DNA from 4 places in the Pelagerythrobacter marinus genome. Region 1 is predicted to be linked to each of the others. Evidence: predicted binding sites of a transcription regulator. Region 1 holds the regulator's gene; each other region holds the start of a gene.

Region 1 (2,200 bases):
CTGCCGGCGCTGCGCGCCATGCTCGGCGCGCCCGATCCCCTGCCGCGGGCGGTGCCCGTGCCCGCGGGGGCGGACCTGCCGCCTGGCGGCGCGCGGGGGGAGTTCACGCGCGCCGTGCTGCGCGAAGGCCGGGCCGACCCGATCCGCCAGCGCGACAGCAGCCTGCTCGCCCAGCTCGCCCGCGCCGATGCGCTGATCTGGCGCCCGCCGCACTGCGCCGCGACGAAAGCGGGAACGGATGTTCCGGTCTATCGCCTCGAAAACGGCGCAATTGCTTGACTTGCCAAGCCGGGTTGCCTAATTGTTCCGCATTCGTTCGCAACCGCGCACGATCGTGTCAGGCGACCAGGGAGATTTCGCCATGCTGACGGCAAAGCAGCACGAGCTGATCCGTTTCATCCAGCAAAGGCTGGAGGAAACCGGGATCTCGCCTTCGTTCGAGGAAATGAAGGAAGCGCTCGATCTCAAGAGCAAGTCGGGCGTTCACCGCCTGATTTCCGCGCTCGAGGAACGCGGCTTCATCCGTCGCCTGCCCAACCGCGCCCGCGCGCTGGAGGTTCTGCGTCAGCCGGAGGATTCGACCCCTGCCGCGCGCGGCGCGAAGGCCGGCGGGGCCGCGGCCGACAATGTCGTTGACCTGCAAGGGGCCGCCGCCGCCCGCGCGGAAAAGGCCGTGCCCGAGCCGGCGAACGACGTGATCGAGATTCCGCTCCACGGCCGGATCGCCGCGGGCGCGCCGATCGAGGCGCTCGAAGGACAGAACAGCCTGCCCGTCCCCGCCGCCCTGCTCGGCCCGGGCGAACACTACGCGCTGGAGGTTTCGGGCGATTCGATGATCGAGGCGGGGATCTTCGACGGCGATTTCGCGCTCGTGCGCCGCACCGATGTCGCGCGCGACGGGGAAATCGTGGTCGCCCTGGTGCGGAACGAGGAAGCGACGCTGAAGTACCTGCGGCGCGAAAACGGCATGGTCCGGCTCGATCCGGCCAACGGCGCCTACGATCCGCAGGTCTACCGGCCGGACGAAGTCCAGGTCCAGGGCAAGCTCTCGGGCCTCCTGCGCCGCTATCACTGATCGCCCGGGCGGGTCGCCGGGGCATCCCTCCGCACCGGCCCTGGCCGGAGGACAGCTCTCTTGCCGGCCCTGGCCGGAGGACAGCTATCTTGCCGGCGATCAGTCGCCGAAGCCCCGCCACCAGCCGTGCTGCCCCTGGCCCTGCGCGACCGTGACGACGCGGGGCCGGTCGAGGTGGAGCGCCAGCCCGCCGGTCTGCCGCAAGAGGCGGCGGTCTGCCTTGAGCCAGCGCGGGCGGCAACTGCGCGGGAGGAAGCGATCGGCCACGACCACGTCGGCCTGCGCGCAAGCCCGGGCCAGCGCGCCTTCTTCCACCAGCACCGCGCTGCGCGCCATCAGCAGCGTCCAGCGGCGACCGTCGCGCCTGATGGTGAGGACGCAGAAGTCGCGGCTGCACCGCGCGCCCGGCCACTGCGCGAGCGGGACCGGCGCCCCCTCGATACCGGCGAGTTCGAGCAGGTTGTCGCGCGCATAGGCGCTGCGGCTGTCGCGCAGGACCAGCAGACGCTCGCCTTCCCCGACGATCCCGACATGCCGCCCGTCGGCCGAAACGAGGACATCGGGCGGCGGGGTCGCCGCCAGCAGGAGGACAGTCGCCATGATCGCCGGGACCAGCCCGAACAGCCGCGCCCGGCCCCGCCACAGCGCCAGCCACAGCCCCCCGCCGACGAACAGCGCCATCGTGCCCGCCCCCATCTGCGGCGCCAGCTTGACCGCCCCGGGGCGCTCGGCGGTGAAATGCGCGATGGCAAGCAGGAGGTCGAGCGATTTGCCCGCCATCCACCAGGCCGGCGCACCGGCGCCCACGACGTCGAGCGCGAGGGCGAGCGCGATCAGCGGCATCGAGGCGAAAGTGACGAGCGGGATCGCCACCATGTTCGCCAGCGCGCCGTAGACCCCGGCGCGATGGAAATGGAACAGCACGATCGGCATCAGCGCGATCTCGATCACCAGGCCGGTCGCCAGCAGCATGGCCGCGCGGCGGGCGAACCAGGCGATCCACCCCTCCTCGCGCGGGGCGAGGAAGGCCTTTACCGGCGCGCTGGTGTGCAGGGCAACGATCGCGAGGACGGCGGCGAAGCTCATCTGGAAGCTCGGCCCGACCAGCGCCTCGGGCCAGAGCAG
Region 2 (2,200 bases), 710 kb from region 1:
CATCCCTCCAGCAAATACGATCGCGAATGCTCCCAATCCCAACGCGATCTCCTTTCTCAGCTTCCGGCGCTTCTGTGCCTTCAACGACTTGCGAAAATCGAACGGCTCACCGGGGGTCTCATTCACTAGCGTTGTCCGTTTTCATTCCGGCACATGATTTCAGACAATAGCCGGAAATCAGGCAGTTTCGTCAATTGTACGTACCAATTGCTTGCCAACGTCCCAACACGGACCGGACATATTGCGGTGTTTCACCGTTGCTGGGAATGCCGCGTGATCGGGAGACGGCACCTGGGCCCGCATTGTAACCAGCCAAGGCCAGGTGGACCGCGTCGAACCGGTCCAACATATCGCGAAGATACCGGGCGCCACCGTCGATCGATGCAAGAGGGTCATGACGGTTCCGGACGCCCAGTTCGCGCGCCGTGGCCGGCATAAGCTGCGCCAGCCCGGCAGCACCGGCTGGACTCACAGCCATCGGATTAAAGCGGGATTCAGCCCAGATAAGAGCACGAAGCAGGTTGGTCGGAAGCCCGTAACGGCGCTCAGCCTCGGCTATCGCCGCCATATACAGGCTTTCCCGATAGGATATGTTTGCTGGCTCGGCCTGGTAGATTGCAGGAAGATATTGCCTTGCCGGCTGCTGGTCCGTCTTCGGCGGAACGACCGCGTGTTCGAACAAGGTGAAATCCTGGGCGCGGACTTGCTGAGAGGAGGTCGCGATCATTCCCAAACAGGCGACCGCTATCGCGGTCCGACGATTGAGGCGGGTCATCTCGAGTGGTGCTCCATTGATTCGAATCGATATAGAACATAAGTAGAACATATGCCTGTAGGAAAGCAGCGAATGCCTGCCTTCGGGAGAGGAGAGGAACGCTGATGAGGGGGCCACTTTGCTTGCTGAGGAGCTCGCATGTCCCTGTCTGTCCAAGCTCATCCCAACCGGTCGCTTGCCGGGACCGCCCGTCGCATTTGTGAATCGCGAGGGGGCAAATGGTCAGGCACAAGGGGCATGGCCTGCTGCCCTGCGCATGATGACCGCACGCCGTCACTCGGTGTGTCGCTCGGTCGACAGGCTATCCTTTTCCATTGCTTTGCGGGATGCGATCAGCAGAGCGTATTGTCTGCATTGGCGCGTGAAGGTTTCGAGGCACCGGCGCTTTTTTCAGGTTCTGCGACCACCAACGAGCCCGAATCGACCAGCACCCGCAAACCTTCGGCGGCAGCGCTGAGGATCTGGCGCGATGCACAGCCACTGCGTGCCAGTCCGGCAAAGGCATATCTTGAAAGCCGCGGCATCCTCGCCGCATCTCCGGCGCTCCGCTTCCATCCACGAACGCCGCTTGGCCCGAAAGGACGGGCCCGTTTTCTGCCCGCCATGATCGCGGCAGTCAGCCTCGACGAGGGCCCGATCGCCATCCACCGCACGTTCCTGTCTACCGAGGCTTCAGGCAAGGCCGCTTTCGAAAAGCCGAAACGCGCGCTCGGCGCGCTCGGTGAAGCTGCTGTTCGTCTCTTCGCTCCAGTTTCCGGCAAGCTTGGCCTTGCCGAGGGGGTCGAGAGCGCGATGTCGGCCTATGCTCTCACCGGCATTCCCGTCTGGGCGACCCTGGGCAATGAGCGCTTCGGTCTCGTCAGCGTGCCTGAGAGCGTGACCGAGCTTCACCTCTTCGTCGATCACGATGCTGGCGGCGAGCTGGCCGCGTCGCGTGGCCTAGCCGCTTATGCCCGCGATGGGCGGACGATCCACGTTCGCAAACCATCCTCACGCGACACCGACTGGAACGATGAACTTACAGCATGGCTGCGCCGCAAGGCGGCGCGGTAGAGGAGAGAGAGCTTCTCGAATTCCTGATCCGGCAGAGGGCGTGTCCCGATGCCTTCATCAGGAGGACGAATTGCCATGTTTCAATCAGACCTGTTTCCCGCCGGCGAGCAGTTGCCGTCCATGCCCTTGGCCTATGCCATTGGCACCCGAGTTGCCGCGCTTCTTGCTTCGGGACGTCATCTTACCCGTACCGACATTTCCGGGCTGTTCGCCGAAGAGACCGGTGTTCTGGATTGGGGAAGCGCCTGGACCATCGACGACTACAACAGCGCGGTCGAGATCGGCGCACTACTCTGGCTTCGAGAGTCCTCACGGATCGATCTGGCGACGAATGTACACGAAGCCGAAGCGCGGTTCGACTGGCTCGAAGCA
Region 3 (2,200 bases), 680 kb from region 1:
ACGGTCGCATTTGGACCAGACCACAAGCGTGCCCTTGTCGCCGCAAAGCTCTTCGAAGAGCTCGTAGTCATCTGCTGTCATCTCTTCGCGGAGCATTTCCCACTGGTTCTGCTCTTCGACATGCTCGAGGTCCCATGCGAGCTTGGCGAAGTCAGCCTTATCAGACTGACGGGAAATGACCGTAAACCTAAGGCAGACCGAACTGGATGCCGTCTTGAGACCAAGGCCAAACTTGCCGAGACTGGCAAGATTAGCTCTGGCAGGTGCCCCGTAACGCATAGCGTCGAACAGCATCTCGCTGTCCATGCCATCACCATTATCACCGAAGCACACGAATTTTCGACCGTCTTCGGCCAACTCTATTCGTACATTGACCTCGGTCGCATTGGCCGCGATTGAATTGTCGATGATATCAGCGGCGGCGGTATTGAAACTGTAGCCTGTGTCCCGAAGCCCGTAAATGAGCCGTGGCGCATCGGGTTGATTAATCAGATCATTCACTTAGCCGCCCCCTTAAAAGAGGGCACCTTTGCTGAAATCCAGCCCGCTACCCCCCGCGTCGAACGGTATCGAACTTAGCGGGATGATCGTTAAATGAAAGCTGACAAACGACTTGCGTTCAAAGACCGTCTCCGTTTCGCACCTCTGCATGCCTGAGATAGACCTCAACTTTTTCCAAGGTCCGTCGCCGCGGCCGCCTTCCCTGTCTTAAGTCCAAGACAAAGCGTGGATCGCCAACCGCGCGACGACCAAACCGTGTCGCCGACATGTGCGATTCCTTCAGGTGTCGCTCAATGCGATCCAGCAATTTCATGGCCTTCCTCGACTCACTCAGCACTTGTGTTCCTGTTTTGTTCTTAGTAGGAAGGTTCCATCGAGTCTAGGAGATTTCCTTCTCTCCTCAGACCGTCAGAAGGAACGACACGATGGAACATGTCAGAGAGGAGCTCGATCGCCTGATCCAGCAGCGACGGCTCGGATATTCCTCGATCTCGCGGATGATCGGACGAAACTCGTCCTACATTCAGCAGTTCATCAAGCGCGGCTCGCCGCGCAAGTTGGACGATGATGACCGGCGCACGCTTGCCAGCTTCTTCGGGGTCGACGAGCAAGTTTTGGGCGGCCCGGCCGCGCCAATGCGTGACGGACTGATCGAAATACCCGTACTCAATGTCGATGCATCAGCGGGCTTTGGAGCGATTGCCGAAAGCGAGACCGCCCATACACGCTTCGGCTTCGACGAACGCTGGCTTGCCCGGCTGACCCGGGCAAAGAGCGCCAGTCTCTCGATCATCCATGTCCTAGGCGACTCCATGGAGCCGACACTCAGCGATGGCGACGAAGTACTGGTCGATGCGTCGGACCAAGGTTCGCGGCTACGTGACGGCATCTATGTCCTGCGCGCCGATGATGCGCTGGTGGTCAAGCGCGTGACGCTCAAGCCAGGTGGCCGCAAGATCACCATCAGCAGCGATAATTCGGCCTATCCCAGCTGGGATGATGTCGATCGGTCCGAAATCCAGGTGGTCGGGCGTGTCATCTGGTTCGGACGCGCGGTTTAGGAGCTCCCGTTGGCTTAGATCCCGATTTCGAAAGGCTTTACCCTTTCCTTGGTGAGTTCGGGCTTGTCACTTGCCTGCGAAGCGCTGCCAACATCCTTGTCTTGCGAAAGCCCCTTGGCAGCTGCCGCTTTGAGCCTTTGCGTTACTTCGACGGCCGACGCTTTATCGCCGCTGTTGGACTTGATGGCCCGGCCGAGTTTCTCGGCATTATCTGCAATCAGCGTAAGGCCGTCGCGAAGCCGGGTGACCGTGACCAAGAAGGTCTTCCGATTGGCGAGATTACGTTCGCGACTGTCCATCACTGCGATTCCGCGATCAGAGGTCAGTCCCTGCGCCATGTGCGCATTGAGGGCATAGGCGAGGTCCATGCGTTTGAGCATGGGGTCGCCGCGGCTCAGGCGGAGCTCCTTCCCCGCTGATGTCTCCACCAAGACGCCCTTTGTGTCGATGGCCACGATCCTCGCACGGTCGGCGTTGAACAGCCCACGCTTGTGGTCGTTGTCGGTCCAACGGATCTTGTCACCCTCGATGATTGACAGCGGCTTGCGTTCGAAGAGCGACAGGCGGCTATCGTCTGCGCCCGGCCGTAAACGCGCAGGATTGAACTTGCGAAGCTGCCCCTTCCTGTCCTCAAGCAC
Region 4 (2,200 bases), 130 kb from region 1:
CAGGGCGCCGGCATGGACCATCTGGTCGTAGGTTTCTTCCAGCAGCTTGGCGTCTTCCGGCGTCATCGTCATCGCCGCGCGGTTGTCGTACACCGCCTTGACCCGCTGGAACAGCACCGGATCGAGCGTGATCGCGTCCGAATGCTGCGACAGCTTGGGGCCGATCTCGGCCTGGACCGCGTCGAGCGTGTCGTTGGTGTTCGCGCCGGTCAGCGCGTAGAACACCGTCGCCACCCGGCCGAGCATCCGGCCCGAGGTTTCGAGCGCGACGATCGTGTTCTCGAACGTCGGCGGCTCGGGGTTGTTCTTGATCGCCTCGATCTCGGCGCTGTGGATCGCCATCGCCTGTTCGAAGGCGGGCTTGTAATCGCTATCGTCGATCTGCGTGAAATCGGGCGCGTGGAACGGCAGGCTGCTCGGGCGCGCGAAATAGCCGGTCGCCTCGGGAATCGCGCTCTCGGCAGCGGCAGTATCGGCGGAATTCACGGCGCCCTCCTCAATCGTGGAGCACCCGGCGAGTGCGAATGCGATGGCGGTGGTGGCCAGGATATGGGCCTTCATGGTCTCTCCAATCGTGTGTCGGGCCGGGCGCGGGGCACCGGGCAGGACAGGTTTGCTGCTGCGCGTTGAACCGGAGATCGGGGGCGAATGCAAGGACTTGCCGACGAACGGCAGGCGCCGCGTCAGCCGAGGGGGAAATCCTCCAGCCGTGCGTAGTCCGATCCGCCCGCCGTCAGCCGGCTTTCATAGAGCGCGAAGCATTCGACGGGCCAGGGTCCGGTGGCCAGCAGGGCATTGTCGGCCAGCCAGCCGCCGATCGGCCCGCTGGAGGCATTGAGCCGGGCAAGCGTGACGTGGGGCACGAACTTGCGCGTTTCCGGCGCCAGGCCGGCCGCGCGGCAGGCGCGTTCGACCCGCCGCTGGAGAATGGCGAGCGGCTCGCTCGGGGCGACGGCCGCCCAGACCGCGTGCGGCCGCCCCTTGCGCGCGAAATGCCCGACCCCGCGGATCGCGAGTTCGAAGGCCGGCGCCCGCACCGCGGACAGCGCGGCGACGAGATCCTCGGCCACCGGCGGATCGATCTCGCCGGCGAAACGCAGGGTGAGATGCAACTGCTCCTCCCCCTGCCAGCGCGCGCCCTCGATCCCGTCCATCGCGTCCAGCAACCGGTCGCACACCGTTTCGGGCAGGGGCAGGGCAACGAACAGGCGATGCATGCGCCCCGCCTAACAGAACCCGCGCCGCGCGTGGACCCCGTTGGGGCGGCACGCGTTGCATCACCGGCGACAGGCCCCACATCCAGCGCCGCCCCGCCGCGATCGCGGCTCCCGGGGGCGGGCGGTCCGCGCCCGTTGCCCCACTTGACCCGGGCGAACAATTCAGGAACACGGCTTCGCATGGCACTTACCCAGATTTCCGTCCGCGGCGCGCGCGAGCATAACCTCAAGGGCATCGATATCGATCTGCCGCGCGACAGCCTGATCGTGATCACCGGCCTTTCCGGCTCGGGCAAGTCGAGCCTCGCCTTCGACACGATCTACGCCGAGGGGCAGCGGCGCTACGTCGAATCGCTCAGCGCCTATGCGCGCCAGTTCCTCGAGATGATGCAGAAGCCCGATGTCGAGCATATCGACGGGCTCTCACCCGCGATCTCGATCGAGCAGAAGACCACCAGCCGCAACCCACGCTCGACCGTCGCCACCGTTACCGAGATCTACGACTACATGCGCCTGCTGTGGGCGCGCGTGGGCGTGCCCTATTCGCCCGCCACCGGGCTGCCGATCGAGGCGCAGACCGTCTCCAACATGGTGGACCGGGTCATGGGCCTGCCCGAAGGCACGCGGCTCTACCTGCTCGCGCCGGTGGTGCGCGGGCGCAAGGGCGAATATCGCAAGGAACTGGCCGAATGGCAGAAGGCGGGCTTCACCCGCGTGCGGATCGACGGCGAACTCTACGCGATCGAGGAAGCGCCCGCGCTCGACAAGAAGTTCAAGCACGACATCGAGGTGGTGGTCGACCGGCTGGCGGTGAAGGAGGGGCTGGAAACCCGCCTCGCCGAGAGCTTCGAAACCGCGCTCAAGCTCGCCGATGGCCTCGCCTATGTCGATCTCGCCGATGGCGCGGTGCCCGGGCGCGAGGGCGAGGGGAACACCGCCGGCGGCGCGATGAAGGGCGCCGGCATCCCCGCCAACCGCATCGT

The links. The regulator LexA, encoded in region 1, represses DNA repair genes until DNA is damaged. The targets are predictions, from matches to a motif close to GTTCCNCNCTTGTTCT.
Region 2: T8T98_RS01100 (DUF7146 domain-containing protein) is a predicted target of LexA. The motif match lies at 809-824, and genes of this name have one in related genera.
Region 3: T8T98_RS01215 (S24 family peptidase) is a predicted target of LexA. The motif match lies at 843-858, and genes of this name have one in related genera.
Region 4: uvrA (excinuclease ABC subunit UvrA) is a predicted target of LexA. The motif match lies at 1,372-1,387, and genes of this name have one in related genera.

The regions. Positions count from the first base shown of each region.
Region 1 covers NZ_CP139719.1:935,407-937,606, reverse strand. The annotation lists gene T8T98_RS04400 (molybdopterin molybdotransferase MoeA) at 1-279, shown strand, start outside; gene lexA (transcriptional repressor LexA) at 362-1,075, shown strand; gene T8T98_RS04390 (ComEC/Rec2 family competence protein) at 1,175-2,200, opposite strand, start outside.
Region 2 covers NZ_CP139719.1:225,516-227,715, forward strand. The annotation lists gene T8T98_RS01090 (thermonuclease family protein) at 1-126, opposite strand, end outside; gene T8T98_RS01095 (lytic transglycosylase domain-containing protein) at 191-775, opposite strand; gene T8T98_RS01100 (DUF7146 domain-containing protein) at 1,013-1,828, shown strand; gene T8T98_RS01105 (strawberry notch family protein) at 1,904-2,200, shown strand, end outside.
Region 3 covers NZ_CP139719.1:256,140-258,339, reverse strand. The annotation lists gene T8T98_RS01220 (ATP-binding protein) at 1-501, opposite strand, end outside; gene T8T98_RS01215 (S24 family peptidase) at 927-1,562, shown strand; gene mobF (MobF family relaxase) at 1,577-2,200, opposite strand, start outside.
Region 4 covers NZ_CP139719.1:1,065,303-1,067,502, forward strand. The annotation lists gene T8T98_RS05080 (M3 family metallopeptidase) at 1-561, opposite strand, end outside; gene thpR (RNA 2',3'-cyclic phosphodiesterase) at 684-1,217, opposite strand; gene uvrA (excinuclease ABC subunit UvrA) at 1,398-2,200, shown strand, end outside.